DNA from 4 places in the Rhizobium leguminosarum genome. Region 4 is predicted to be linked to each of the others. Evidence: riboswitches for the same ligand, from Rfam matches in the RefSeq annotation. Region 4 holds a riboswitch; each other region holds the start of a gene.

Region 1 (7,483 bases), on a different replicon from region 4:
CGAAGCCGTCCTCCTCGCGGACAGTGCCGCCGGTTGTGTCATTCGCCCTTAACATATGAGCGCGCCGACTGAAAGAAAGGCGCGTATCGATCTTTCCTGGGGAGGACCGGGGTTAGTTTTCGGTCTCCAGAAGCCGCGCGCCCGGCCCTTCCTTGCCGAGCCGGTCGCAGGGATTGCGCAACGGACAGCTTTCGATCGACAGGCAGCCGCAGCCGATGCAGCCGGTCAGACGGTCGCGCAGCAGGCTAAGCCGCCTGATTCGCGCGTCGAGATCATCCTTCCACAGCGCCGACAGCGTCTGCCAGTCGGCGACGGTCGGCGTGCGTCCTTGCGGCAGGGACTCGAACGCTGCCTGGATTTCCGAAAGCGGAATGCCGACACGCTGCGCCACCTTGATGATGCCGAGCCGACGAAGCACATCGCGCCCATAGCGCCGCTGATTGCCGCGGGAGCGGATGCTCGAGATCAGCCCCTTGGTCTCGTAAAAATGCAGCGCCGAGACGGCGAGGCCGCTGCGCTCCGCCACTTCGCCGACCGTCAGGAGCTTGCCGAGCGGCGCTGCCGGGATTGTATCCATCGCCTCTTGACCTCAAGATTAGTTGAGGTTTTATAACCCTTGCTCCTGCAATCGTAAAGTCCAATCGCAATAAGGAGCGACGCATGCAAACACCCACCAGGCTGGCTGTCATCTATGGAAGTACGAGAGAGGGCCGCATCTGCGACCGGGTGGTCAAATGGCTGACGCAGGAACTCGTCCGCTTCCCGCAATTTGATATCGATATCATCGATCCATTGGATTTCGCGCTGCCGGCCAACCGTGACATGGCGCACCCCGAAATCGCCAGGCTCGCCAGCCGGCTTGGCATGGCCGACGCCTTCATCACCGTCACGCCGGAATACAATCACAGCTTCACCGCCTCGTTGAAGTCGATCATCGATTTCTTCTTCGAGCCCTGGCAGGGCAAGCCGGTCGCCTTTGTTTCCTATGGCGGCATATCCGGCGGCCTGCGCGCCGTCGAACAGCTGCGGCTGGTCTTTGCCGAACTCCACGCCGTCACCATCCGCGATTCGGTGAGCTTTGCCGCACCTTGGAACCGCTTCGATCCAGACGGACGACTCGATAATCCCGCCGATACAATGCGGTTGCTCGATCGGATGATGGCGAGGCGGAATGGTGGACGCAGGCGCTCGTCACCGCCCGCAGCAATCGTCCCTATGCCGAAATAGAGCGCTGCGCGTCTTTTCAGATGCGCTAAGGACGCTCTATCGCTTTGAATCTGCGCATAGTCCTTTCCGAAAATCGATTCCGATTTTCGGGGTTATGCGCTAGCCGCCTGAGCCAGATGGCTCCGGTTCCGTTCCCGGCAGGTACGGAACCATTGGGCACACCCGGGCAAATCCTCCGCCCGGGTGTTTTCCATCACGTTCTGCTCATTCCGACCGCACGGACGGGTTCGCAATTTTGCGGTTGCGGGGAGAAAACCCCGGTGATAGTTTCCGCGCAAATAACAGGGGAGCTCCGTATTGCCGGGGCTGAGATGTGAGGCGCAAGCCTCTGGACCCTTCAAAGCTGATCTGGGTAATGCCAGCGGAGCGAGGTTCAGATGTTCTCAGGCGCACAAGTGTCACTCTATCCGATGTCCGACAATTTCGTCGGCATCATTCTCGATGTCGTCAAGGCGCTGGATCCCTATCGCGACCGGCTGCGTATCGAGACCGATGACATCTCCACACTGCTGGTCGGCCCGCCTGACATTCTCTTCGCCGCCATGCATGATCTTTTCGTCGCCGCAGCAAAGACCGGCGAGCATTGCGTGCTGTCCGCTGCCGTTTCACGCGGCTGCCCCGGCGAGCCCGACGACGCCATCTGCGGCATCAACCCCTCCCTCGGCCAGGCGGAGCCGCTTGCCGAGCGCATAACAGCCGCACTTGCCGCCGTTGACATCACCACCGAGACCGGACAGCCGACCGCCGCGCAATTCTCGCTCTACGTCATGGGAACCGGTACCCATATGGACGAGATCTACGGCTGCATCGACTTCCTGAAGCGCTCCGGCACCTTCGACCGCGCCAAGAATTTCTGCAGCAGGCTCTCTGGCGACGCCGGTGCCGTCTTTGCTACCATTCGTGAGGCCTTCCTTCGCTTCGGCGACCCCGAGGGACATGTGACCCTCGACATCACGGTGTCCGCCAATACAGCGCCGCGCGTCTTTTCAGACGCGCAAAGGACGCTGTAACACTTTAAATTGCTGCATAATTTATCCTTAAATCGATTCCGATTTAAGGGATTATGCAGTGCCCGACGAAAGCTTGAAATCGAACGCTGATGATACCGTCAAACCCATCGGAATCGCGCCTTGCCGCGCTCCGCACCGCTCTCTACCGGGGCATACCCGCCTTGCTCGCCGGCTGCGCCTTTTTGGCGGCATGGGAGCTCTATGTCGATCTCTCCGGCATCAAACCGTCCATCCTGCCGGCGCCTTCGCGCATCGTCATCCAGGGCTGGCTGAACCGCGAGGGACTGATTGCCAATACCTGGCCCACGCTCGGCGCGACACTCGGAGGTTTCGCCCTGTCGCTGGCCTTCGCCTTTGCCGCCTCGATCCTCATGGATTTCGTGCCCTTCATGCGCCGGGCATTGCTGCCGATCTTCATCGCCAGCCAGACCCTGCCGCTGGTGGCGATCGCTCCCCTCGTCGTCCTCTGGTTCGGCTTCGGCCTGTTGCCGAAGATCCTGCTGGTGGCGCTCGTCACCTTCTTCCCGCTGCTCGTCGCCCTGCTGCAGGGCTATGAATCGACCGACCGCGACATCGCCGAATTGCTGAATTCGATGAAGGCGAGCCGCTGGCGCATTTTCCGTCTGGCACGGCTTCCCTCCTCGCTGCCCTATTTCTTCGCCGGCCTGCGGATCTCGATCACCTATGCTGTCGTCGGCGCGATCTTTGCCGAATATGCCGGCGCCGCCCGCGGTCTCGGCATCTATATCCTCAACGCCAAGAACAACTTCCGCCCCGATCTCGTACTCGCCGCCGTCGTCGTCAGCGCCGTGCTGACGCTCTGCCTCTTCGGGCTGACGCTGATGATCCAGCGCCTCGTCATGCCCTGGCAACAATCCGGGGAGCAGCGCCGATGAGCGATGCAATGATTGAGCTGCGCAACATCTCGAAGTCCTTCGACGGCATGAAGGTGCTGGGCGACATCTCGCTCGCTGTCGCAGACGGCGAGTTCGTTTCGATCGTCGGCCCATCCGGCTCCGGAAAATCGACGGTACTGAGATTGCTGACACAGGCGCTTCGGCCCGATTCCGGCACCATGCTTTTCAACGGCGCGCCGCTGGAACAGGCGCCACATTCCTTCGCCTTCATGCCGCAGCGCGATGCGCTGATGCCCTGGCGCCGGATCATCGACAATGCCGCACTCGGTCTCGAGGTGCGCGGCATGAGCCGCCGCGCGGCCCGCGCCGCCGTCGCGCCTTTGTTCGAGCGCTTCGGCCTCGCAGGCTTCGAGCATCACTATCCCTCCGAACTGTCAGGCGGCATGCGCCAGCGCGCCGCGCTGCTGCGCACCGTCGTCCAGACCCAGGACATGCTGCTGCTCGACGAGCCTTTCGGCGCGCTGGACGCGCTGACGCGCACGCAGATCCAGGAATGGCTGCAGGGCATGTGGACGGAACACCGCTGGACGGCGCTACTGATCACCCATGATGTTCGCGAGGCCGTGTTCCTCTCCGACCGGATCTACGTGCTTTCGGCCCGTCCGGCGCGTATTATCCGCGAATTCCGCGTTCCCCTGCCCCGTCCGAGAAGCATTGCCGATCTAGGCTCGCCGGCGGCCCAGGCGATCGAAACCGAAATCCTGCAAACCCTGCTTCATCCGCAAGAACAGGATGATTTTAGGCCGGTCGGCCTAAAATCTGAATCCTGTTCTAAGAGTTAGAGCATGATGTCGTCCGAAAACCACTCACACTTTTCGGCATCCTGCTCTAGAGACCTGAGGAGGTCACCATGCTGCTTCTCACCCGTCGCCAGACGATCTTCGCCGCCATCGCGGCAAGCCTCGCCGGCCACCCCGCCTTCGCCCAATCGGCGCCCGCAAAGGTTCGCATCGCGCTCGACTGGACGCCCAACACCAACCATATCGGCATCTATGTCGCCAAGGCGAAGGGCTTTTATGCCGATGCCGGGCTCGATGTCGAGATTCTTCCCTTCACCGATACCAGCGCCGGAACGCTGGTGTCGAACGGCGTTGCCGATTTCGGCATCAGCAGCGAGATCGAGACCCTGACGCAGCGCGCTGGCGGCGGTGACGTGAAGATGGTCTACGGCGTCGTCCAGACGGAAACCGCACGCCTGATCTTCAAGGGCGGACGCGACGACATCAAGAGCCCGAAAGACCTCGACGGCAAGACCTATGGCGGCTTTGGCGGCACCTGGGAGAGCGCGCTGATCTCCGCGATGATCCGCAATGACGGCGGCAAAGGCGACGTCAAGACCGTCACCCTCGGCACCTCCGCTTACGAGGCGCTGGACAATGGCTCGATCGATTTCACGCTGGAGATCTACACCTGGGAAGGCATCGCTGCCGAACTGGAAAACCGGAAGATCGGCCGCTTCCACTATTCCGATTATGGCATTCCCGACGAGCAGACGACGGTCATCGTCTCCAGCGACGCCTATCTCTCCGCAAGCCGGGAACACGCCCGCGCCTTCATCCAGGCGACACGAAAGGGTTATACCTACTCCGTCGACCATCCCGACGAAGCCTGCGACCTGCTGATCTCTGAAAGCAACGGCGCACTGATGAATACGGAACTGGTAAAGGCTTCTCAGAAGGCATTGATCGAGGGGCACTTTCTGAAATCCGAGGCCGGTGTGATCGGCAAGCTCGACCCGGCAAAAGCCGAGGCCCTCGGCAGCTTCCTGATGGAGAACGGTATTCTGGTCGATGCCAATGGCGCCGCACTCAAGGAGAAGCCGGACTTTTCCACCTATTATACCAACGAACTTCTCGACTGAGCCCAACGCCTGCCTTGCCCGTCGCGGCTTTCCGCTGCAAAGTCCGAGACCCCAGAGCATGATGTCGTCCGAAAACCGCTCACACTTTTCGGCATCATGCTCTGGGCAAGGTGGGGAGGCAGGATGCGACAACAGGAGAGACTGGCCGGAGCGGACTTTCTGCGCGCGACGGCCTGTCTGCTGGTGCTCGCCCACCACTTCGCGCTGCGGCTGGATATGCGCAGAATCCCCGACGAACTCGGACCGACCGCAAACGTCCTCCGCTTCGGCAATTTCGGCGTTGCCGTCTTCTTCGTGCTCAGCGGCTTTCTTCTTGCCCATCCCTTCTGGCGCGCGCTCGACGCGGGCAGCGACATGCCGAGCCTGCGGCACTACACGATCCGCAGGATGGCGCGCATCGCTCCGGGCTTCTGGTTCGCCGCCACCGTCGGCTTCGCGCTCAGCGTGACGCTGCTTGCCTTGCCGCTGACGCCTGAGTTTGTGCTCCGCTACGTCTCCGGGCTGCTGTTCATGAGCCAGTGGCACTGGCGCACCTTTTTTCCTGTCGAAGCCGACGGGCCGCTCTGGTCCATTCCCTTCGAGGTCACCAGCTATGTGCTCCTGCCGGTCTGCTTTCTCCTGCTGTTTCGTTTGCCTCTCCTGAGGCGTCGCCCGTTCCTCGCTCGCTTCGCATGGCTTTGCGTCATCACGGGCGTACTCCTCGCCCATGTGCTGATCCTGACCCTCTTTCCGCTCGACGACATCGAACGCGGCTGGCAGTACGGTCTGCAGGGCGGGGCGAAGGAGTGGATGCCGAGATATAATCCGATCGGCTTCTTCGCCGTCTTCGCGCTCGGCGCGCTTGCCGCCGGCGTCGAGGTCATGCTCCCAAGAAGGCGCTCCTCCTGGTTCGATGCCGCAGCGGTCCTGGCCCTCGCCATTGCCGGCTACCGCCTCGTCATATCGCCCGGCGGCTCCGCCGAAGCTTACGGCTGGCTCGAAATCCCCTACGGTTTTCCGGTCTTTCCGCTGGCGGTCGCAACGGCGCTCGTTTCGCTCAGTCATTCGCAACACCTGGGCAGGCTGCTCGACAATGCTCCGGTCCGCTATATCGCGAAGATCTCCTTCGGCATCTACATCTGGCAGGAGATCATCCTGATATTGATCCAGAGGCTCGATCCGAGTTCGTTCGGCGTTTCCTCGGAAAATGTCGTCACCGGCTGGCTGCAGTCTTGCGGATTGGCGGCAGCACTCATCCTTCTGGTCGCAAGCCTCAGCTACCACCTGCTGGAAAGACCGGCGATCGATTTCGGAAACCGGCTGACATCGCGTCAATCCAATCGGGCTACTCCTTTCAAAGTATAAGTTACGCATAAGCGCAACTACACGCATTAAGGTTAACGCGGAATACTCCCATTTTTGGCGTCTTTAGGGTTATCAAATTCTTATTTATACCGATGACAAACGATACGTGACCATGTATTTGTCTCCTTGTTGTTCAGTATCGCATCTAAGCTTGTGGACCTTGCGTAATGAATGCTTTTACTTCGAAGACGAATCCACGCTTCGATCCGTCTCAGCGTCAGGACAAGATCAAGACCCTGGTTATAGCGAACTCCAACATTCGCCAGCCGGATAGCTTTTCCCTCGTCGAAAGAAAAATGGCCGTGCGGCTGGGCATAAAGCGGTTGATCGACATCGTCGCCTCAGTCAGCGCTCTCATCGTGCTGGCGCCGCTTTTTCTGGCAATCGCTCTTTTCATCAAACTCGACGATGGTGGTCCGGTATTTTTCCGCCAGATCCGCTGGGGGCTGAACGGTCGGAAGATCACGGTCTTCAAGTTCCGGTCGATGCGCGCGGAAGCGTGTGATCCCAGCGGCATTCAACAGACCGTCAAGGGCGACAGCCGGGTGACCGGCATCGGCGCGCTGCTCCGCAAGACCAATATCGACGAGCTGCCGCAGCTTTTCAACGTCCTTAGGGGTGAGATGTCGTTGGTCGGCCCGCGCTGCCACGCCATCAATATGCGGGCGGCCGGCCGGCTCTACGAGGAGCTGGTGCCGGACTACCACCACCGCCACATCATGCGCCCCGGCATCACCGGTCTTGCGCAGACACGCGGCTGGCGCGGCCCGACGGCACGGCCGCTGGAAGCGCGCGCTCGCATTGCCTGCGATATTTATTATGTCAGGAATTTCAGCCTGCTGCTCGACCTGAAGATCCTGTTCAAGACGGTCGTTATCGAGCTGCGCGGCGGCACCGGCTTCTGAGACGACCCGGCACGTCGACAAAAGCGGCCTATCGGCCGCTTCTTCATTTCATTTCAAGCCGGAGAAACAGACACAAAAAAGGCGGCTGTCGCAGCTGCCTTTCATCGTCGCAACCGGTTGCGATCAGTCTTGTTGAACGACGCCGCGCAGATGCGTCAGTTCCATGATGAAGTGCTCGAGCTTCGACTTGTGCTCGTGCAGTTCGGCGTGTTCGAGTTC
Region 2 (7,483 bases), on a different replicon from region 4:
GCTGACAGCAACCAAAGAAGGGGAACCAAAATGTTCAAACGCTGGCTGCAACAGACGACCATGGCAACGATGGTGGCGCTCGCTCCATTGTCCGTCATGGCGCAGGAAACGCCCAAGCAGGGTGGCGATATCGTCGTCACCTACAAGGACGACATCACAACGCTCGACCCGGCGATCGGCTACGACTGGGTCAACTGGTCGATGATCAAGAGCCTCTACTCCCGCCTGATGGACTACGCGCCTGGCACGCCGAACCCGGTTCCCTCGCTTGCCGAAAGCTTCACCGTTTCGCCCGACGGCTTGACCTATACCTTCAAGCTGCACAAGGGCGTGAAGTTCTCGAATGGCCGTGAGGTCGCCGCCTCCGACGTGAAATATTCGATCGAACGCGCAGTCGACCCGAAGACGCAGGGACCCGGCGCCGGTTTCTTCGGCGCCATCAAAGGCTTCGAGGATGAAACCGGCGGCAAGACGACGACGCTCTCCGGCATCGAGACGCCGGACGATAGCACCGTCATCTTCAACCTCTCGCGCCCAGACGCCACCTTCCTGCACGTGCTCGCCATCAACTTCGCCTCGGTCGTGCCGAAGGAAGCCGTCGAGGCCGCCGCCGGCGATTTCGGCAAGAAGCCGGTCGGCTCCGGCACCTTCATCCTGAAGGACTGGACGATCGGCCAGCAGCTCGTCTTCGAGCGCAACAAGGATTATTTCGTCAAGGGCGTTCCCTATATCGACAGCTTCAAGGTCGAGGTCGGCCAGGAGCCGCTGGTGGCGCTCTTGCGCCTGCAGAAGGGCGAGGTCGATATTGCCGGTGACGGTATTCCGCCGGCGAAGTTCCTCGAAATCAAGAATTCGGCCGACGGCGCGCAGATGATCGTCGACGGCGAACAGTTGCACACCGGCTACATCACGCTGAACACCAAGGTGAAACCCTTCGACAACGTCAAGGTTCGCCAGGCGCTGAACATGGCGATCAACAAGGAGCGCATCACCCGCATCCTCAACGGCCGCGCAACGCCCGCCAATCAGCCGCTGCCGCCGCTGATGCCGGGCTACGACAAGTCCTTCACCGGCTATGCCTATGACGTGGCGAAAGCCAAGGCGCTGCTTGCCGAAGCCGGTTATCCCGACGGCTTCGAAACCGTGCTCTACTCCACCAACACCGACCCGCAGCCGCGTATCGCCCAGGCGATCCAGCAGGATCTCGCCGCCGTCGGCGTCAAGGCCGAAGTCCGGGCGCTCGCCCAGGCAAACGTCATCGCGGCCGGCGGCACGGAAGGCGAAGCGCCGATGATCTGGTCGGGCGGCATGGCCTGGATCGCCGACTTCCCGGATCCGTCCAACTTCTACGGCCCGATCCTCGGTTGCGCCGGCGGTTCCGGGCGGCTGGAACTGGTCATGGTATTGCAACGCCGATCTCGACAAGCGCGCCGTGGCCGCCGACTCCATGTCCGATCCGGCAAAGGCCGCCGAGCGCACCCCGCCTGGGGCAAGATCTTCACCGACATCATGGCCGATGCGCCGTGGATCCCTGTCATCAACGAACGCCGCGTCGTCGCCAAGTCGATGCGGATGGGCGGCGCCGACAACATCTACATCGATCCGACCCGCGTCATTAATTACGACGCAATCTACGTGAAGCAGTAAGCCCTGAAGAAACAAAGCCTTCCCGGTCCCTATCGGGAAGGCGTCATAAAATCGAGGGAGAATGACCATGTGCATCGCCTGCACCCACACCATCCACCGCGCCCAGCATAATTTCGGCTGGAACAAGGATTTCGCCCCCGCCGTCGTCGCCAAGCCCGGCGAGACGATCCACTTCGAATGCATGGATTCATCCGGTGGCCAGCTCGGAAACGACGCGACGCTGGAAACGCTGAACGCGCTCGATTTCGGCAAGATCAACCCGGTCACCGGCCCGGTCTATATCGAAGGCGCCAAACCCGGCGATGCGCTGAAGGTGACGCTGCGCAAGTTCATTCCCTCGGGCGTCGGCTGGACGGCCAATATTCCAGGCTTCGGCCTGCTTGCCGACCAATTCAAGGATCCGGCCCTGCACGTCTGGTCTTATGACGCCAACAGCATGGTGCCCGCCCTTTACGGTCCGGGCGGCCCGCGTGCCGCTGAAGCCCTTCGCCGGCACGATCGGCGTCGCGCCCGCCGAGCCCGGCACCCACTCCGTCGTTCCCCCACGCCGCGTCGGCGGCAACATGGACATCCGCGACCTAACGGCGGGGGTGACGCTTTATCTGCCCGTCGAGGTCGACGGCGCGCTGTTTTCGATCGGGGATACCCATGCCGCCCAGGGCGATGGCGAAGTCTGCGGCACACGGCTATCGAAAGCCAGATGAACGTCGAAGCGACGATCTCGTCAAGGACGCCAAGCTGCAGACGCCGCGCTTCACCACGACCGAACCGGTAACCCGCCATCTCGACGGCGCCGGCTACGAGGTCACGACAGGCATCGGCCCTGACCTGATGACCGGGGCGCGCGAAAGCGTCATGCGCATGATCGATCTTCTCGGCGCCGAACACGGCATGAGCGCCGTCGATGCCTATCTGCTCTGCTCGGTCTGCGGCGATCTCCGGATCAGCGAGATCGTCGACCAGCCGAACTGGGTGGTTTCCTTCTACTTCCCGAGGATCGTGTTCGCGTGAACGAAGCCATGCCCGCCGCAGCACCGGTGCTCAGCCTTCGCAATCTGAGCGTCGATGCCCGCACACCCGAAGGCCGCAAGCCGGTGCTCCAGGATGTCAGCTTCGAGCTTGCAAGCGGCGAAACGCTCTGTATCGCCGGCGAATCCGGCTCCGGCAAGTCGGTCACCTCGCTGTCGATCATGGGGCTCTTGCCGAAAGCCTCGCTGCGGGTCGCCTCCGGCAGCGTGCTGCTTGGCGAGCGCGACTTGCTCAAGCTTTCCGACCGGGCGATGCGCAGCGTGCGCGGCGGCGATATCGCCATGGTGTTCCAGGAGCCGATGACATCGCTGAACCCGGTCATGTCGGTCGGCAACCAACTGACCGAGGCAATCCGCGCGCATCAGGGCAGCGACAATGCCGAGGCGGTGGCGCTGAAGATGCTCGATGCCGTGCAGATCACCGAGCCGGCCCGGCGGCTGAAGCAATATCCGCACGAGCTTTCCGGCGGCATGCGCCAGCGGTGATGATCGCCATGGCGCTCTCCTGCCGGCCGAAGGTGCTGATCGCCGATGAACCGACGACCGCACTCGACGTCACCGTGCAGGCGCAGATCCTCAAGCTGATGCGTGAGTTGAAGCGCGAATTCGGCGCCTCGATCATCCTCATCACCCACGATATGGGCGTCGTCGCCGAAATGGCCGACCGCGTCGTCATCATGCAGAATGGCAGAATCGTCGAGACCGGACCGGCACTCGCCGTCTTCCAGCGGCCGCGAGAGCCCTATACGCAACAGCTACTCGCCGCCGTTCCGCGGCTCGGCGCGCTTACCGGCACCGATCGCCCGCCGCGCATCACGCAGCGCGCCGTCGAAACGCTCCGCCCCGACCGAACGCCGGTGCTGGACGTGCGCGACCTCATCGTTACCTACGGCAACGCCGCAAGCCGGATTTTCAAGGGCAAGCCGCCGGTTGCAGCCGTGGACGGCGTTTCCTTGGATATCCTGCCGGGTGAAACGCTCGGCCTCGTCGGCGAAAGCGGCTCCGGCAAATCGACGACGGGCAAGGCCGTGCTCGGTCTCATCCCCTTCAAGGGCAACGTCCTGATCGACGGCCGCAACATTGCCGGCCTCAGCCAGCGCGAAATGCGCCCCGTGCGCCGCTCGGCGCAGATGATCTTCCAGGATCCCTATGCCTCGCTCGACCCGCGCATGGCCGTCGGCAAGGCGATCGGCGAACCGATGGTCATCCACAGTATCGGCAACCACAGCGAACGGCAGGACCGCGTCGCCGAACTGCTGCGCCGGGTCGGCCTGACGCCTGATGCGGCGACGCGCTATCCACACGAGTTTTCAGGCGGCCAGCGCCAACGCATCTGCATCGCCCGGGCGCTGGCGCTTGAGCCAAAGCTGATCGTCGCCGACGAAAGCGTCGCAGCGCTTGACGTCTCCGTCCGCGCCCGGGTGCTCGACCTCCTGCTCGAACTGCAGGAAACCATGGGGCTCGCCTATCTCTTCATCTCCCACGACATGGCGGTGGTCGAGCGCATGTCGCACAACGTCGCCGTCATGCGCGCCGGCCGCATCATCGAAACCGGCACACGGCGGGATATCTTCGAGAACCCACGAGATGACTACACCCGCGCGCTGATCGCAGCGGTTCCGATCCCTGATCCGGAGGTCTATCGCGGCAGGGAAGCGCATGCGTGACTGAAGGTTGAGACTTACTAGAATATCGACGAGGAGCGCCTTGCTGTCGAAGCTCGTGCTGCAACAGCCAATCCGCCTGCATCTCGTCGGCTGACCGCCTTTCGTAAAGAGACGCGGCGGCGTTGGTCGTGGAGTTGTCATTTTCGGGGTGACAGGCGCGCTGTTCTCTGCGAAAAGAAACCCGATGAGAGACAGGGGCGTTCGTCGACAGACGGGCTGAGAAGCACCCTTCGAACCTGAACCGGATAATGCCGGCGGAGGAGTCGCTCGGGGCATCGCCATACGGGCCGCCCCGCGCCTGCCCCGCCTGAAAAGGGGCCACATGCAGACCAGGACCACACCAGGAGCTATGCTGAAGGCGATGCGCGAAAAGCCGCCGCTCGTTCAGTGCATCACCAATTACGTCGCCATGAATATCGCCGCCAATGTTCTGCTCGCCGCCGGCGCCTCGCCCGCCATGGTGCATGCCGCGGAAGAAGCCGGCGAATTCGCCGGGATCGCCAGCGCGCTGACAATCAATATCGGCACGCTGTCGACGCAATGGATCGACGGCATGCAGGCGGCTGCGAAGGCGGCGACATCAGCCGGCAAACCCTGGGTGCTCGATCCGGTCGCCCATTATGCGACGGCCTTCCGCCGCAATGCGGTTGCCGAACTGCTCGCCCTGCGCCCGACCATCATTCGTGGCAACGCGTCCGAGATCATCGCGCTAGCCGGCGGAGAAAGCCGCGGCCAGGGGGTCGACAGCCGCGATCCGGTCGAGCAGGCGGAAGGTTCGGCGCGATGGCTGGCTGAGCGGCAGCAGGCGGTGGTCGCCGTTACCGGTGCCGTGGATTTCGTTACCGACGGCGAGCGGGCCGTGCGCATCGAAGGCGGATCGGCCTTGATGCCTGAGGTCACAGCACTCGGCTGCTCGCTCACCTGCCTGGTCGGCGCCTTTGCCGCGACGGCGCCTGAGGATATCTTCGGCGCGACGGTCGCAGCACTTTCAACCTTCGCCATCGCCGGCGAGGAGGCAGCCCTTGGTGCGGCCGGCCCGGGATCCTTCTCCTGGCGCTTCCTCGATGCGCTGGCCGCGCTCGACGCCGAAACGCTTGACGCCAGGGCAAGGATATCAGCCGCATGAAGACTTTCGATCTTTCGCTCTATCTCGTCCTCGATCCCGATCTCTGCGCCGGGATCGGCATGGTCGAAACCGCGCGCCTTGCCGTTGCCGGCGGCGCGACCATGGTGCAGCTGCGCGACAAACATGCCGGCACCATCAGGATGATCGAGACCGGCCGCGCCTTGAAACAGGCGCTGAATGGGACCGGCGCCCTGCTCATCGTCAACGATGACGTCGAGGGCAATCGCCATCGGCGCCGACGGCCTGCATATCGGCCAGGAGGACATGGATGCGCGCAAAGCGCGGGCGATGGTCGGTGCCGAGATGATCCTTGGCCTGTCGGTCGAGAGCGAGGCGCTTGCTAACGCGGTCGATCCTGATCTCATCGATTACACCGGCGTCGGGCCGGTGTTTGCGACACCGACCAAGGCCGACCACAAGCAGCCGATCGGCTTTGACGGCCTTGCAAGGCTGGTAAAGGCTTCGCCGGTGCCATCGGTCGCGATCGGCGGGCTCAAGGCGGATCATGTCGCCCAAGTGTTCGCCGCCGGCGCCAAGGGGCTTGCCGTCGTTTCCGCCATCTGCGGCACGCCCGACCCGGAAGCGGCCACGCGCCGCATCGCCGCAGAAATCCGAAAGGCCCGCGCATGATCCGCAACGTTCTCTCGATCGCCGGTTCCGATCCCTCCGGCGGCGCCGGCATCCAGGCCGATCTCAAGGCCTTTTCCGCCCGCGGCGTCTACGGCATGGCGGTGCTGACCGCGCTGACGGCGCAGAACACACAAGGTGTCAGCGGCGTGCATCTGGTGCCGCCGCAATTCGTCGCAGACCAGATCAATGCCGTCTTTGCCGATGTCCGCGTCGACGCCGTCAAGATCGGCATGATCGCCAATGCCGGCATCGCCGACGCCGTTGCCGGTGCGCTGGCTGACCACCGCGACATGCCGATCGTCATCGACCCTGTCATGATCGCCAAGGGTGGAGCGGCCCTGCTCGCGCCTGAAGCGGTCGACGTGCTGACCCGCCGGCTGCTGCCGCTCGCGACACTGCTGACCCCGAACCTGCCGGAAGCCGCCGCCCTGTTGCACCAGCCGGTGGCGACAAACCGTGCTGAGATGGCTGAACAGGCCGAGCGCCTGCGGGCGCTTGGCCCGGCCGCGGTGCTGGTCAAGGGCGGCCATCTCGACAGCGACGAGAGCCCTGACGTGCTTGCCACGGCCGCCGGCCTGCACTGGTTCGAAGCCAGGCGCGTGCCGACCAAGAACACCCACGGCACCGGCTGCACGCTCTCCAGCGCGCTGGCAGCCGAGCTCGCCAAGGGCGCCTCAGCGCGGGAGGCCGTCGCCATCGCCAAGGATTATCTCGCCGGCGCGGTCGCGGCTGCCGGACACCTCACCGTCGGCTCCGGCCACGGCCCGGTGCAGCATTTTCATGCGCTCTGGAAAGACGCCGAATAGGCGTCCGTTCCACCAATATTCCGCCAACCGAAACGGCCCGGCCTTCCCGGGCCGTTTTTGCGTTCGGCACCTACTTTGCGTTGAAACCCTGGGGACAGCGGCGGCTCGCGCCTTTGGCCGTTTGAAAAACCTTGTTGACAAGCCCGGCCAGATGGCCAAGTCTATGACACTAAAAGGGGATATGTTCCGCAATAACGGAATAACTGGAGGAGTGACAGGTGCCAGACCTGCTTGTGAGCCTATATTCCACTGAGCTTGCCGACCTGAAACGCAAAGCCGACGATGTCGGCGTCTCCATCCGTCCGGCCCTCCCCCCGGAACTGCATCTCGTCGTCAGCTGGGTTCGCGAACGGTTCAGCGAGAACTGGGCGAGCGAAGTCGCGGTCGCCTTCTCCCGCCAGCCCGTTGCCTGCCTGATATCAGTCGAAAGCGGCAAGCTCCTGGGCTTTGCCTGCTATGACACGACGGCGCGCGGCTTCTTCGGCCCGACCGCCGTCGACCCCGACGCACGCGGCAAGGGCATCGGGCTCGCCCTCTTTTCCGCCTGCCTTCAGGCCATGAAGACGCTCGGCCACGCCT
Region 3 (7,483 bases), on a different replicon from region 4:
TCGGTCATAATGGTGCGGGAAAGACAACGACCCTCAATATCCTGACGACACTCCTGAAGCCATCATCAGGTCAGGCTTTCGTGTCCGGCATCGATGTCGTCGCCAACCCGATCGGTGCTCGTCGCCATATCGGCTTGCATTGGTGGTTATGCTGACATGGTTGCTGCTCTGTGCGGCGCTCACCAACGCAATGACACTGCTGCTGTTACCGGCGCTTCCTCCCACGACCGAGGATTGGATCGCCTTTCTGTCCTTCTACGCGTTGTCGGGCCTGTTCCTGATAGTGTTCGGCTGGGTTGCCATGTCGTGTGCCAGCCTGTTTCGCTCCGAGACCATGGGGCTGCTCGTTCCAGTGACCATTTGGCTGACACTTACCTTCGTTCTTCCGCAAATCACCTCCAACATCAACCCGATGGCGGCGTTGAACCCGGTTAAGGCGATGGTGCCACCGCCGGGGGGCTGGTTTTTCGCCCTGACAGGGCCTGCATTCGCCCCGGTTTCGTTGACCTCGACCTATCGCGACCTTGCTGCATCCATTCTTGGTTTCGCGCCGGCCGATAGTGCAGCGCTTGGACTGCCGCAGGTCTGTCGAGCCTGATCGTTGCCAATTTTTTACTGGCTGCCGCCGCCTGCTTCGGTGTGTTGCACCTTGATCCCACGCGGAGCCAGACCGATGAGTGATACCGCGTTTCAACTAACCACCATCGCCTTAAAGGAAATCCGTGACGCTGCGCGGGGTAGACTGTTTGCCGTCGTCAGCCTCCTCCTCATAGTCTGCGGCGCAACTGCTCTGATCGTTGGCGCGGTGGCTATGAATGCGGAGGTTGCCGATTATGCCGCCTCGCGCGATTTGCTGCTCTCGCTTGGAAAATCTGCGGACGCGCTTGCGCCACCGTCGTTTAAGCCGTTGGCGCTATTGGGCGGCTTCATCGAATATCTGGAGATCATCGGTGCCATCCTCGGCATCGTCCTGGGGCATCGCGCCGCGGCTTCCGAGCGTGGTCGCAATACGATCGGTCTCCTCCTGACCCGTCCGCTGTCGTTCCGGCTTCTGCTCGCCGGAAAAATGCTCGGAAACCTTGCAGCACTGGTCATGATCCTGGCCATCGTGTTCATCATCGGTGCGGCCGGAATAACCCTGATCGGCGGGGTCGGGCTGACTGCTGCCGACACGGCCAGAATTCTGGTCACCTTTGCCGCCGCCGCCCTGTACGTCGGATCGTTCTTCCTGCTCGGCTTGATTCTGGCGCTCCACATGCGCCGGCCGGCGCACGCCATCATGGCCGCCTTCGCCATCTGGCTTCCCCTAGTTCTGATCGCGCCGCAGATCGGCGATACGCTCGATCCCGACAACCAGGTTGGCGCCGGCGTGTTTCGTACACTCGGCATCGCCAAGCCGCGGGAAAAACAGATCATGACGTCCTTTGCGACCTATGAAACGGTCCGTGACGGCATTGAACAGCTGTCTCCCGCCAAACATCTTGAACGCTGGAGCTTCGCAGCTCTTGGCATCAAGGAAATCTACTACGGTCAACCACTCGTCACCGTCATGCGGGATCGCTGGAGCGACGCCGCTTGGCTGATCGGCCTATTCACAGCCCTTCTCGCCGCCCTGTTTATGCTTCCGCCCAACTTCGCAAACCTCAAAAAGGACTGACCATGACCCACGTCAAACAGACGAATTTTCTCGTATCGAGCTTCTTTCTCCTGGGTCTGACAGCCTCCGCTGCACCTGCGGTCTCGGCCCCTCTCGATACCGACAATGACGGCATCCCCGATATCGCCGAGACACTGCTGGCGACCGATCCCCTGATCGCGGATACGGACGGCGACGGCCAGAACGACAAGGCCGACGCCAGACCGACGGAGCTCGATAACCCGATTGTCCAGACCGGGACGCCGGCGACGATCCGCGTTCTCTCCGTCAAGGTTGAGGACAACTTCGATCCGGTCACGAAGAAGGACGTTTCCGATCATCTGGAAATTGCCATCTCGAACGTCGGCACGGCCGATCTCAAGGGATTGAAAATGTATCTGACGCTGACCGACGATACGAACGCCAAGACCGAAAGCATCTATCGCGACCTGTCAGGTTTCACGATGGCTGCGGGAAAAACCACCGGGCTGCATTTCGATCTCAAAGGTGTCGCCGACTGGGCGGCCGCGCAGACGCATTACCGCGCTAATGAAAACTCCATGCTGTACACGACGCCTTCACCGAAGACACTCCAGTTGCAGATCGCGGCCAACGGCGAAGCGCCCGTCTCGATCACGGTCAAGAAGGATGCAGGCGGAGCCGAACTCGCGGATTGATGAACGACCTGGTTTGTTCCCTCTCTTGACGTTCAAGCGCTGGCGGCCGGACCGGCCTCGTCGGTTCGGCCAGATTCGTTGGCTGGCAAAGATGTTCGCACGCCATGCCCATTGGATAATCGAACTCGGGCCAGTGCCCAAAATCGTGAAAGTCGGTTTCTTGGACTGTGATTTGTCCATCGCTACTGATAGTAGCAGAACGCTTCTTGAAATAATCTGCGGAGCTGGACTTTCTATAGGATCGAGCTGCCAAGCGGGACCGTGCAGGGCCTGTAAATGCAGAGTTGTTGAGGGCCAATGGCGAATCCTTCCCAACAACGCAGATGAAGCGATGGCGGTATTAACGGACGAGGAAAAAAGCTCTGGAGTTGTCCTTGTTGCTTTCATCTTCGACCGGCCTATTCTCACGCCGCCAGCCCGGTATGCGGCGCTCGACCAATCGCAGAAATCGGTGTTGTGAGCCCCCGCGACAAACTGCGCCGAATGACGCTCCACTACGATCACCGAGATCGACGCGCGTCAAACTACTGGCTAGCAAAGCGTCATCGCGATATCGTTTACACTGGTATGACGCCTCGACTAGACGGTGCGCTAGCGCGAACAGGCACCGTCAGATGCGATGACGACCTTAAATGATTAGGGGGCCGTCGAACTTGCGGCTTCGAATACCCTCAGAGCAGCCGGTAGTTTGTTGACGCCAGGAGAGCGAATATCAGAAGTAATCACAATGACGGTGTTCGTCGCAGCGTCCCAAGATTTTCGGGATCACTCTCGAGTGGCTGACTTCGCATCGGACCTCATCATGCTGAAACTTGGGGGAGAGGCTGTGGGAGCGAGGGCAGCAGTGGGTGTTAGCTGTTACCTAGTGGGTCAATAGTTGAAATTCAGTTGACTGCCGTAGTGCGGCAAAGCTGAACCGACCGATTTGTTTACTGCAGTTCCATAAATAAGGGTTACGCAGCACCGACGACATTATGGGTGCGGTTCGCATGAGCGGCCGCATTCTCAGTTCCTGCAATGGCATCGAGAGAACTGCTTCAAGCACTGAAAGCGACGACTGCGGCAAGTTGATCGGATTCATCCTTATCGGTCCAGCCGGTTGATGTCCTGGCGGAGCATGGCTGCGAATTTCTTCAGCCCATTTTGGTGAAGCGCGTTTATGAACCAACCGTCGGCGTTGTCTTGCGCAGATTAAGCCGCGCAAGTCTGGCACTCGAAAGAAGCGCCTCGGGAAACGCAATATGAAGGTCAGCCAGGAAATCATCTGGCTTCTTGCTCGTTATGCCGTAAGGACGCGCGTCTCGTCTCGGGAAATCCTTGGAGTGGCGACAAACAAGTTGCAAACGGTCGGGATATGGGTCCCGGTACCCTAAGGACTTGACGGAGCGCCATTGCTCACAATAGCTTAGCCCTATTCACCAGGGGGGTCCCGCCAAGGGGCTGAGATACTGCTGGTCGGATCGGCTTCGGCCGGCCGAGGCGCAGTGACCCGTTGAACCTGATCCAGTTCATACTGGCGTAGGGACGGTGCGAGCGCTGCGGCGGCGAGGGCGGGACTCCGTTCTTCGGATTCCGACGTGTTCTTCCATCATTCCAACTCTGGAACTGGGTCTCCAAACGTCAAACCTTGGAGCCTCGAACCATGAATATCGCAACCACCAAGCTCACCCCGGTCGTCACTACCGGCCCGCTTCCCGCCTCCACGAAAGTCCTGAAAGCTGGAACGATCCACCCGGACATCCGCGTGCCGATCCGTCAGATCGCATTGCATCCGACCTCCGGCGAACCGCCGGTCACCGTCTACGATTCCTCCGGTCCCTATACGGTAGAAGGCGCCGCGATCAGTATCGATGCCGGCCTGCCGCGCCTGCGCGAAAGCTGGATTGTCGCCCGCAGCGATGTCGAGGCCTATGAGGGCCGCATCGTCAGGCCGGAGGACAACGGCTTCGTGTCCGGCAGCCACCTGACGCCGGAATTCCCGATCCGCAACCAACCTTTCAAGGCAAAGGCGGGCAGGGCCGTCACCCAGCTCGCCTATGCGCGGGCCGGCATCATCACGCCGGAGATGGAATTCGTCGCCATCCGCGAGAACCTCGGCCGGCAGGCGGCCAGGGAACCGCTCGTTCGCGACGGCGAAAGTTTTGGCGCCCAAGTGCCGGATTTCGTGACGCCGGATTTCGTTCGCCGCGAAGTCGCGGAAGGTCGGGCAATCATTCCCGCCAACATCAACCACCCCGAATCCGAACCGATGATCATCGGCCGGAATTTCCTGGTGAAGATCAATGCCAATATCGGCAATTCGGCCGTCACTTCGTCGATGGCGGAGGAGGTCGAGAAGATGGTCTGGGCGATCCGCTGGGGCGCCGATACGGTCATGGACCTGTCGACCGGCCGCAACATTCACAATATCCGCGACTGGATCATCCGCAATTCGCCCGTGCCGATCGGCACCGTGCCGCTCTACCAGGCGCTCGAAAAGGTGAACGGCATTGCCGAGGACCTGACCTGGGAGGTCTATCGCGACACGCTGATCGAGCAGGCCGAGCAGGGTGTCGACTACTTCACCATCCATGCCGGCGTGCGGCTCGCCTATATCCCGCTCACCGTCAACCGCGTCACCGGCATCGTTTCCCGCGGCGGCTCGATCATGGCCAAGTGGTGTCTGCACCACCACAAGGAGAGTTTTCTCTACGAGCACTTTGAGGAAATTTGCGACATCGCCCAGGCCTATGACGTGTCGTTCTCGCTCGGCGACGGTCTTCGCCCCGGTTCGATCGCCGACGCCAACGATGCGGCTCAGTTCGCGGAACTGGAGACCCTCGGGGAGCTGACGAAGATCGCCTGGGCGAAGGATTGCCAGGTGATGATCGAGGGTCCCGGCCACGTGCCCATGCACAAGATCAAGGCCAACATGGACAAGCAGGTCGCGGTCTGCGGCGAGGCTCCGTTCTATACGCTCGGGCCGCTGACCACCGATATCGCGCCGGGCTACGACCACATAACGTCGGGCATCGGGGCTGCGATGATCGGCTGGTTCGGCACCGCCATGCTCTGCTACGTGACGCCTAAGGAACATCTCGGCCTGCCGGATCGCAACGACGTCAAGGTGGGCGTCATCACCTACAAGATCGCCGCACATGCGGCCGATCTCGCCAAAGGCCATCCGGCGGCCCAGGTGCGTGACGACGCGCTGTCGCGCGCTCGTTTCGAGTTCCGCTGGGAGGACCAGTTCAACCTCTCGCTCGATCCGGAAACGGCGCGTTCGATGCATGACGAGACACTGCCCAAGGAGGCGCACAAGGTGGCGCATTTCTGCTCCATGTGCGGCCCGAAATTCTGCTCGATGCGGATTTCTCACGATATCCGCGCCGAAGCGCAGAAAGAGGGTCTGCAAGCCATGGCCGCCAAATATCGCGATGGCGGCGATCTTTACATGCCGGTCGAAAACGCTCCGAGTAATACATAGTGTCTACGTTTCTCGTCAAAGGGGCTGGCGTTGCCGGCCTCGCCGCGGCCTATGAACTCGCCAAGCGGGGCTTTTCGGTTGAGGTGATCGAGGAGGCTGGCGGGGTGGGGCTTGGCGCCTCGCATTTTGCTGGAGGAATGCTCGCACCCTATTGCGAACGGGAGGCTGCCGAAGAGGTTGTCCTGACACTGGGGCTGGGCGCGGCCGGATGGTGGGAGGAGGCCGTGCCCGGCGAGGTTCGTCGCCGCGGTACTCTGGTAGTGGCGCAGCCACGCGACCTTCCGGATCTCGCCCGGTTTGCCGCGCGCACGACCGGTCATGTCTGGATTGATCGCAAGGGCGTAACCGACTTAGAACCTGCCCTTGCCGGCCGCTTCGAAAAGGCTCTTTTCTTCGAGCAGGAGGCGCATCTCGATCCACGCCGCGCACTGGCCGGGCTAGCCGACAGACTCCGCGAATACGGCGTAGTCTTCCATTTCGGGGGACGCCAGCCGCAGGAGCGGCGATTTGCCGGCGTGCTCGACTGCACCGGGCCAGCGGCGATACCGCGGCTTTCCGGCCTGCGCGGCGTGCGAGGCGAAATGCTCTACCTGGAAACTGCGGATGTTACGCTTTCCAGGCCGATCAGGATGCTGCACCCACGCCATCCGATCTACATCGTGCCCCGCGACGATCACCGTTTCATGGTCGGGGCGACGATGATCGAGGCTGAAGATGACGGACCGATTGCCGCGCGTTCGTTAATGGAATTCCTGAACGCGGCCTATACGCTGCATCCGGCGTTTGGCGAGGCACGCGTCGTCGAGACCGGGACCGGCATACGTCCGGCGTTTGCCAACAACATTCCGCAAGTAATCGAAACCGAGGAGGGGCTCGCGATCGCCGGCATGCATCGGCATGGCTTCCTGTTGGCACCCGCCATGGCTGTGCGGGCAGCCGATATTCTCCTCGCGCGACATTCTTCTGAAAGGCTAACCCCATGGAACTGATCATCAATGGCGAAACCCAGGTCTGCGAGGCCGCAACCCTGGCCGAACTTCTTCATGTTCTGGAATACGAGGGCGACTGGTTGGCAACCGCCGTCAACGGAGATCTCGTCCATCGCGAGGACCGAGCTGGCCACCGGCTCGACGACGGTGACCGTATCGAAATCCTGTCCCCGATGCAGGGAGGTTGATCCATGCTTTCTCTTTATGATGCTGAGTTGTCTTCGCGGCTTCTGCTCGGTACCGCGCGTTATCCGTCACCGGCCGTCCTTGCCGAGGCGGTAAACCGGTCCGGTGCCGAGATCGTCACGGTCTCGCTTCGCCGCGAAACGGCCGGCGGAAAGATGGGTGGAGCCTTCTTCGAACTCATCCGCCAGCTCGCGGTGCACGTCCTGCCCAACACCGCGGGATGTCACAGCGCATCGGAGGCGATTCTGACCGCCAAGATGGCACGCGAAGTATTTGGTACCGACTGGATCAAGCTCGAGGTGATCGGTCATCACGACAGTCTCCAGCCGGATGTGTTCGAACTGGTCGAAGCCGCACGCATTCTTTGCGCGGAAGGGTTTTGCGTATTTCCCTATACGACGGACGATCTGGTGGTCGGTGAAAAGCTGGTCTCCGTCGGATGCCAGGTCTTGATGCCCTGGTGCTCGCCGATCGGTTCTGCGGCAGGTCCGCGCAACCCGTCCGCGCTCGCCGCCATGCGGAGCGCCTT
Region 4 (7,483 bases):
GGTCGCGGGCGTTGGTGCACAGATCTGGAATTGAACGGATGGGGATCTTTGAAACGGCTGATCATGCCGTGGCCGCCTTGCCGGAGATGTATTTCGGGCGTGCGCAGTCAAGCATGCGGTTGAGACGGCGCAGCCGATGGCGACTTCGGTCTGCTGACCATGCCGCGACCTCCCCCGCAGACGCCGCCCGATGATGAACTTGTGTCGCCCGATTGCCGTTTCGACCAGCGTAACCGTTAGAGCCCTGCCATTTCATCCGGGCCACCAATGCCACAAAGCGCGATTTATGTAATTATATATACAATAATATATGATGTAACGGACTTGTTTCTCATAATATTCAATAATTGTCCGCCAAACTGAAACCGATATACTATAAAATATATCCAACTAACTGTTGCGTTGTTTGTCGTTTTCATCAACTGTCCTGTTACGAGGAGTGATGATGGTGCAACAGGAAAATTCTTACCCTATGAATGCTGAAATCTAGCCGGCGACATCATCCTCCGGAAGGTTTGCACAAGGAGCGCGATGACATGGATCACCAAAAGAAATCAGACAAGCGCCTTGGCTACTCGCATCTGCGGTTGGCAACCATCGACGGCGTGTCGCTGCCTGGTCTACAATTGTCACTCGACCGGCAGGAGGGCTCCGTGTCGACGAAGAAGACCTTTTTCGAACAATGGCTCCTGGATTTTGCTTTCGGTTGCTACCTATTTTATCCGATCCAGCTGTATGAACATCCCGCAACGAGCGAGAGGACGACAAAGGCGCTAAACCGTTAAGTGAAAGTTACGGTATATAATTGGGAGAATTTGGACCGGCCGCCACGTTCCTCCTTTGAAATCCACGTCTATCGGGTTTCCATATTTCAGGATGGAAGCGCCGGCTCAGTCGCGAACGCTTGCAAATCAGGTCGGCGAGCGGATGGAGGATATCAAGGACGACATCGATGCGAGGCAAGCCAAAGGACGCCTCGGGCACACAGGCTTCAATCAGGTGTGAACCAGCACGGCAGGAACATCGAAAGATGGTAAGAAAGTCTTTGGAAACCTGACCGTTATACGGTTCACGCAAGGCGCATCTCAAATCTTGCTGCCGCTATCAAATACGCTGACAACGCGCGCTCGCCTGCCAATCAAGGAAATTTGACGCGCAGGGTTCGCCCATCAAATTTGCTGCAGAAAGGATTCGTTCTCCGTGTCATTTTGTTCTTCGAAACGCATTCGCATCGCCGCACTTGCAGCGACCACCATCGTGCTGGGCACCCAGATCGCAATTGCGCAAGAACCGTCTCTAGGGTCTCAGTGGCTGAACACGCCGGCATCTCGAGTGGAAGCGCTTGCTGTCCTCCAGACCTTGAATGCCAATCTCCTGAGTAACGCCAGCGCTACGTTGACGCTTGACCGCTGGTGCGCCGCGCACAAGCTCGCACCTGAAGGTTCCAAGATCGTAGCTCAGCGTGTGGGCGGGCAAGGCAAACCAGCCGATGAGCACATCCGTGAACTTCTGACCGTCGGCCCCGGTGAGCTGATCGCTTATCGCCGCGTCCGCCTGGTCTGCGGCGACCGCGTCTTGTCCGAGGCCGACAACTGGTATGTACCTGCAAAATTAACTGCAGAAATGAATCAGGCGTTGAATACCAGCGATATCGCGTTTGGCAGAGCCGTTCAGGCTCTTAATTTCACTCGCACAAACCTGTCTGCCACGTTGCTCTGGTCCCCTCTATCCGAAGGCTGGGATATGGACGGCTTAACAGCGCATGAAACAAGTTCCCTTAGCCTGCCGCCGTTCCTGCTCGAACATCGTGCCGTACTGAAACTTCGAGACGGCACGCCGTTTAGCGCCTTGGTCGAAAGCTACACGGACAAAGTATTAGACTTTCCAGTTCCGCACCTGCTTTCTCAATAGCGCTTCGGTATTTCGGTACACTTGCTAAACTGCTCGGAATAAAAATCGACAGCCACTGCATGCGACAAAGGCGTCTGTCTTGCGGATGCGTGTCGGTCGGGCGATTGCCCTTGTGGATTCGTTGAGCGCGGCGACCACGCACGATAGCCTAAGTGTAACCCGGATCCCAAGCCATGGCAGATTGTCGCTTGACAGTCCCCTCGGCAAGCCTCTACCCTTTTTTGCATTCACCAGGGGGGTCCCGGCAAGGGGCTGAGATACTGCTATCGCGCGCAGTGACCCGTTGAACCTGATCCAGTTCATACTGGCGTAGGGACGGTGCAAGCGCTCGAAGGCAGTGGATTCACGTGTGGAATCCATGCCGGCGTCTTTTCATCATTCCGGCTGAGGACTGGGTCTCCAATCGAAAACTTGGAGCCTCAAACCATGAGTATCGCCGCCACCCCAACCGTCACCACCGGCCCCTTGCCGGCATCCAGGAAGATCTACATTCGCGGGGACATCCATCCCGACATTTGCGTGCCGATGCGCGAAATCAGCCTGCATCCGACATCGGGCGAGCCGCCCGTTGTCGTCTACGACTCCTCCGGCCCCTATACGATCGACGGCGCCGAGATCCGTATCGAACAGGGGCTGCCCTCACTGCGACGCGACTGGGTTCTCGCCCGCGGCGACGTCGAGGCATATCAGGGCCGCCATGTCCGTCCCGAAGACAACGGCTTTGCAAGCGGCGAAAGGCTGACGCCCGAATTCCCCACGCTACGCCAGCCGCTGCGCGCAAAGGACGGCAAGGCCGTCACCCAGTTCGCCTATGCGCGCGCCGGTATCATCACGCCGGAAATGGAGTTCATCGCCATCCGCGAAAACCTCGGCCGCAAGGCGCAGGCGGACGCCATAGTCCGCGACGGCGAGAGCTTCGGCGCCCACGTTCCCGACCATGTGACGGCGGAATTCGTCCGCCAGGAAGTGGCCGCAGGCCGGGCGATCATCCCCGCCAACATCAACCATCCGGAAGCAGAACCGATGATCATCGGCCGGAACTTCCTGGTGAAGATCAACGCCAATATCGGCAACTCGGCCGTCACCTCGTCGATGACGGAAGAGGTTGAAAAAATGGTCTGGGCCGCCCGCTGGGGCGCTGACACGGTCATGGATCTCTCCACCGGCCGCAACATCCACAACATCCGCGAATGGATCATCCGAAACTCGCCCGTGCCGATCGGTACCGTGCCGCTGTATCAGGCGCTGGAGAAGGTCGAGGGCATTGCCGAGAACCTGACCTGGGAGCTCTATCGTGACACGCTGATCGAACAGGCCGAACAGGGCGTCGACTATTTCACCATCCATGCCGGCGTGCGGCTTCACTACATCCCGCTCACTGTCAACCGTGTGACGGGCATCGTCTCGCGCGGCGGTTCGATCATGGCCAAGTGGTGTCTCCATCATCATCGCGAAAGCTTCCTTTACGAGCATTTCCAGGAGATCTGCGACATCTGCCGTGCCTACGACGTCTCCTTCTCGCTCGGTGACGGCCTGCGCCCCGGCTCGATCGCTGACGCAAACGATGCGGCGCAGTTCGCCGAACTGGAAACACTGGGAGAGCTGACCAAGATCGCCTGGGCGAAAGACTGCCAGGTGATGATCGAAGGCCCCGGCCATGTGCCGATGCACAAGATCAAGGAGAACATGGACAAGCAGCTGAAGGTCTGCGGCGAGGCGCCTTTCTATACGCTTGGGCCGCTGACGACTGATATCGCGCCGGGCTACGATCACATCACCTCTGGGATCGGCGCTGCCATGATCGGCTGGTTCGGCACCGCGATGCTCTGCTACGTCACGCCGAAGGAGCATCTCGGTCTTCCGGATCGCAACGACGTCAAGACCGGCGTTATCACCTATAAGATCGCGGCCCACGCCGCCGATCTCGCCAAGGGGCATCCGGCAGCACAGCTGCGCGACGACGCGCTCTCGCGTGCCCGTTTCGAATTCCGCTGGGAGGATCAGTTCAACCTCTCGCTGGACCCCGAAACCGCCCGCAGCTTCCACGACGAGACGTTGCCGAAGGAAGCCCATAAGGTGGCGCATTTCTGCTCCATGTGCGGCCCAAAATTCTGCTCCATGCGCATCTCGCACGATATCCGCGCCGAAGCACAGAAGGAAGGTCTGGATGCGATGGCAGCGCGTTATCGCGAGGGCGGCGACCTCTATATGCCAGTTCAAACCCTGCAACATTCGGGCGAATGAGATGCGTGTGCTTGTCAAAGGGGCCGGCGTTGCCGGCCTGACGGTGGCGCATGAACTGCGCGCTCGAGATGCCGAGGTCACTGTGCTCGATCCATATGACGGTTTCCTGCGTGCTGCTTCGTGGCTCGCGGGCGGAATGTTGGCGCCCTGGTGCGAGCGGGAGAGTGCTGATGACGCGGTACTCATGCGGGGTCTCACCGCCGCCGACAAATGGGAGGCAATGGTGCCGGGAGAGGTGCGACGAAACGGAACGCTCGTGGTCGCCTCGGCCCGCGATCTTGGTGAACTGAGACGCTTTGCCTGCCGCACGACGGGTTATGAATGGCTGGAAGAGCCGGCGATCGCGGCGCTGGAACCCTCTCTTGCCGGGCGGTTCCGGCACGGGCTGTTCTTTCGCCGCGAAGCCCATCTCGATCCCCGGCGAGTTTTGACTCTGCTGCGCACCAAGCTGACGGTTCAGGGGGTCACCTTCATGGGCGAGAGCCCGCGCGAGAGCTTCGACAGGGTCGTCGATTGCACGGGCGCAGCGCAGATCGGCAAGGCCGAGGAGTTACGCGGCGTCCGCGGCGAAATGCTTTACCTTAGAAGCTCCGACGTGAACCTCTCCCGGCCGGTCCGCTTGCTCCATCCGCGTATCCCGGTCTACATCGTCCCGCGTGGAGACGGTCTGTTCATGGTCGGCGCGACAATGATCGAGACGGATTTCGACGGGCCGATAGTCGCCCGTTCACTGATGGAATTGCTCAACGCCGCATACACGCTATCTCCGGCCTTTGCCGATGCAACCATCATCGAAACGGGTGTTGGAATCCGCCCAGCCTTTCCGGACAATCTTCCGCGCGCAAGCCATCAGGGAAAGGTGATCTCGCTCAACGGCCTCCACCGCCACGGCTTTCTGCTCGCGCCAGCCATGGCGGCCGAGGCGGCTGAACTTGTCTTCAATCAACATACCACGGGAAGGAATGTCCCATGAAATTGATCGTTAATGGCGAGGAACACGATGTCGCGGCTGAGACGTTGTCAGAGCTTTTAGTCCTGATGGAATACGAGGGTAATTGGCTGGCGACAGCCGTCAACGGTGAGCTTGTCCATCGCGAAGACCGGTTCGATCGCTCGCTCAAAGACAACGACAGCATCGAAATCCTGTCGCCGATGCAGGGAGGCTGACGGATGCTGACGCTTTATGGGGCCGAAATAAACTCACGTCTGCTGCTCGGCACAGCGCGATACCCCTCTCCTGCCGTCCTCTCCGAGGCTGTCAGGCAATCGGCGACGGAAATCGTCACCGTCTCGCTTCGTCGTGAGATGTCTGGCGGCCGCAGTGGGGGCACCTTCTTCGAGATGATCCGCGCGCTCGCCATCCGTATCCTACCCAACACTGCAGGTTGCCACAGCGTCGCGGAAGCGGTGCTGACCGCAAGGATGGCGCGCGAGCTGTTCGCCACCGACTGGATCAAGCTCGAGGTCGTCGGCAACCATGATACGCTACAGCCGGATGTCTTCGGTCTCGTCGAGGCGGCTCGTATTCTCGTCAGCGAAGGTTTCGAAGTCTTCCCGTACACGACCGACGATCTGGTCGTGGCCGAACGACTGCTGGAGGCCGGCTGCAAGGTGCTGATGCCTTGGTGCGCACCGATCGGCAGTGCCGCCGGGCCGCTCAATCCGACAGCGCTCAGAGCAATGCGGGCGCATTTCCCTGACGTGTCGCTAATCGTCGATGCCGGCATCGGTCGGCCGTCCCACGCAACTGCGGTCATGGAGCTCGGTTTCGATGCGGTTCTGCTCAACACCGCCGTTGCCGGCGCCGGCGATCCCGCAGCGATGGCAGCCGCCTTTGCCGCGGCAATCGCCGCCGGCAATCAAGCCTTTAACGCCGGTCTGATGGAGCCACGCGACATGGCCGTCCCCTCCACGCCGGTGATCGGAAAGGCGGTGTTCACATGAAGATCGATCCGTTCTACCTGATCGTCGACAGCGCCGAGTGGATTGCCCGGCTGGTACCGCTTGGCGTCAAGCTGGTGCAGTTGCGCATCAAGGATCGTCCGGAGACTGAACTACGCGCCGAGATCCGTCGCGCAGTAGCAGTCTGCGCTAAACATCAATCTCAACTGATCGTTAACGACCACTGGCGGCTTGCGATCGTGGAAGGTTGCGACTGCGTCCATCTCGGCCAGGAGGACCTTGCGACAGCGGACCTCGACGCGATCCGAGCGAGTGGCCTGAAGCTTGGCGTCTCAACGCATGACGAACGCGAGCTGGAAATCGCACTGGCAGCAAGGCCTGACTATATCGCACTCGGCCCGGTCTACACGACGATCCTCAAGCCGATGAAATGGGCGCCGCAAGGGCTGACGCGGCTGAGCGAATGGAAATCGCGCATCGGCGACCTGCCTCTGGTCGCCATCGGCGGGTTGAATGTCGAACGGATCGAAGGCGTCCTTGCTCACGGGGCGGATAGCGTCGCCGTCGTGACCGACGTGATGCGGCATGAAAATCCGGAACTGAGAACAAAGCAATGGATCATCGCCACAGCGCAGGCGCGAACCCGCAATCTTCAGTAAGCCGTCAGGAAACCTGGGTAATGGATTGTAGAATCTACGGGTCGGTCAAGGTAGTGGCATCATCAAAAAATCGAAGTTTGAACGCTATGGAAACCGAAAGCGTATCGGTCTTCAAAGGATCTGAACTTCTGACCCATCAATCGGTGGCAGAGCTTACACCAGCCCACTCGCGGTCGTGCCCATGAAAACAGGGCGGCAGAGATTCAGGCAAACTGTCCTCCAAGCCTTGATCATAAGTGCACATGGATCTAATGAGGCGCGTCAGTGATCCTAGGAGTTTAGAATGCAAGTTCTGGTACGCGACAACAACGTTGAGCAAGCGCTTCGCTTTCTGAAAAAGAAGTTGCAACGCGAGGGCGTTTTTCGGGAGGCCCGACTTCGGGAGCGTTTTGAAAAGCCCTCCGAAAAACGTGCCCGTGAAAAGGCCGAGGGTATCAGGCGCGTCCGTAAACTCGCTCGCAAAAAGCTTGAACGGGAAAGCGGTATTTCCGCCCCGAAGAAGGCGAGAGCTTCTGGTCGCTAGTACCACGCCACAGAGATTATGACTCTTTGACGGGGTAAGCTTTACGGAGCTTTTTGCGGGCATTTTCGGTTGTGAACATCCATTGGATCTTTGCGCCGTGGGCGTTGCGTTGCTGCTCCCAGGCTGCGACTTCGGCGATTATGGTGTCTTTGTTGTCGATACGACGGTCGAGGCATTGGCTACGCAGGACACCGATCTCGATCTCGACCATGTTGAGCCAACTGGCGTGCTTGGGCGTGTGGTG

What was found. A riboswitch is a leader RNA that binds a small molecule or an ion and turns the genes downstream of it on or off. The one in region 4 is predicted to bind thiamine pyrophosphate.
Region 1: it holds a riboswitch for thiamine pyrophosphate, as region 4 does, so the genes downstream of both, BA011_RS18205 (YkoF family thiamine/hydroxymethylpyrimidine-binding protein) here and thiC (phosphomethylpyrimidine synthase ThiC) in region 4, are expected to answer to the same signal.
Region 2: it holds a riboswitch for thiamine pyrophosphate, as region 4 does, so the genes downstream of both, thiM (hydroxyethylthiazole kinase) here and thiC (phosphomethylpyrimidine synthase ThiC) in region 4, are expected to answer to the same signal.
Region 3: it holds a riboswitch for thiamine pyrophosphate, as region 4 does, so the genes downstream of both, thiC (phosphomethylpyrimidine synthase ThiC) here and thiC (phosphomethylpyrimidine synthase ThiC) in region 4, are expected to answer to the same signal.

The regions. Positions count from the first base shown of each region.
Region 1 is NZ_CP016286.1:3,715,046-3,722,528, forward strand. Features, by position in the region: gene BA011_RS18190 (SDR family NAD(P)-dependent oxidoreductase) at 1-1, opposite strand, end outside; gene soxR (redox-sensitive transcriptional activator SoxR) at 113-577, opposite strand; partial or broken gene BA011_RS18200 (NADPH-dependent FMN reductase) at 661-1,256, shown strand; TPP riboswitch at 1,501-1,614, shown strand; gene BA011_RS18205 (YkoF family thiamine/hydroxymethylpyrimidine-binding protein) at 1,605-2,237, shown strand; gene BA011_RS18210 (ABC transporter permease) at 2,327-3,133, shown strand; gene BA011_RS18215 (ABC transporter ATP-binding protein) at 3,130-3,936, shown strand; gene BA011_RS18220 (ABC transporter substrate-binding protein) at 4,005-5,015, shown strand; gene BA011_RS18225 (acyltransferase family protein) at 5,139-6,359, shown strand; gene BA011_RS18230 (sugar transferase) at 6,527-7,264, shown strand; gene BA011_RS18235 (F0F1 ATP synthase subunit epsilon) at 7,388-7,483, opposite strand, start outside.
Region 2 is NZ_CP016289.1:612,106-619,588, forward strand. Features, by position in the region: partial or broken gene BA011_RS34420 (ABC transporter permease) at 1-5, shown strand, start outside; partial or broken gene BA011_RS34425 (ABC transporter substrate-binding protein) at 31-1,647, shown strand; partial or broken gene BA011_RS46010 (acetamidase/formamidase family protein) at 1,715-2,658, shown strand; partial or broken gene BA011_RS34435 (ABC transporter ATP-binding protein) at 2,655-4,342, shown strand; TPP riboswitch at 4,526-4,621, shown strand; gene thiM (hydroxyethylthiazole kinase) at 4,665-5,468, shown strand; partial or broken gene thiE (thiamine phosphate synthase) at 5,465-6,098, shown strand; gene thiD (bifunctional hydroxymethylpyrimidine kinase/phosphomethylpyrimidine kinase) at 6,095-6,904, shown strand; gene BA011_RS34455 (GNAT family N-acetyltransferase) at 7,123-7,483, shown strand, end outside.
Region 3 is NZ_CP016287.1:884,089-891,571, reverse strand. Features, by position in the region: gene BA011_RS28615 (ATP-binding cassette domain-containing protein) at 1-155, shown strand, start outside; gene BA011_RS28610 (hypothetical protein) at 149-598, shown strand; gene BA011_RS28605 (ABC transporter permease) at 674-1,657, shown strand; gene BA011_RS44495 (hypothetical protein) at 1,660-2,313, shown strand; gene BA011_RS46590 (2Fe-2S iron-sulfur cluster-binding protein) at 2,285-2,773, shown strand; TPP riboswitch at 3,724-3,856, shown strand; gene thiC (phosphomethylpyrimidine synthase ThiC) at 3,956-5,779, shown strand; gene thiO (glycine oxidase ThiO) at 5,779-6,768, shown strand; gene thiS (sulfur carrier protein ThiS) at 6,759-6,956, shown strand; gene BA011_RS28575 (thiazole synthase) at 6,960-7,483, shown strand, end outside.
Region 4 is NZ_CP016290.1:498,400-505,882, forward strand. Features, by position in the region: partial or broken gene BA011_RS43600 (IS5/IS1182 family transposase) at 62-259, opposite strand; gene BA011_RS36745 (hypothetical protein) at 537-785, shown strand; gene BA011_RS36750 (hypothetical protein) at 1,201-1,911, shown strand; TPP riboswitch at 2,134-2,245, shown strand; gene thiC (phosphomethylpyrimidine synthase ThiC) at 2,338-4,155, shown strand; gene thiO (glycine oxidase ThiO) at 4,157-5,128, shown strand; gene thiS (sulfur carrier protein ThiS) at 5,125-5,322, shown strand; gene BA011_RS36770 (thiazole synthase) at 5,326-6,099, shown strand; gene BA011_RS36775 (thiamine phosphate synthase) at 6,096-6,716, shown strand; gene rpsU (30S ribosomal protein S21) at 7,000-7,239, shown strand; gene BA011_RS36785 (IS630 family transposase) at 7,256-7,483, opposite strand, start outside.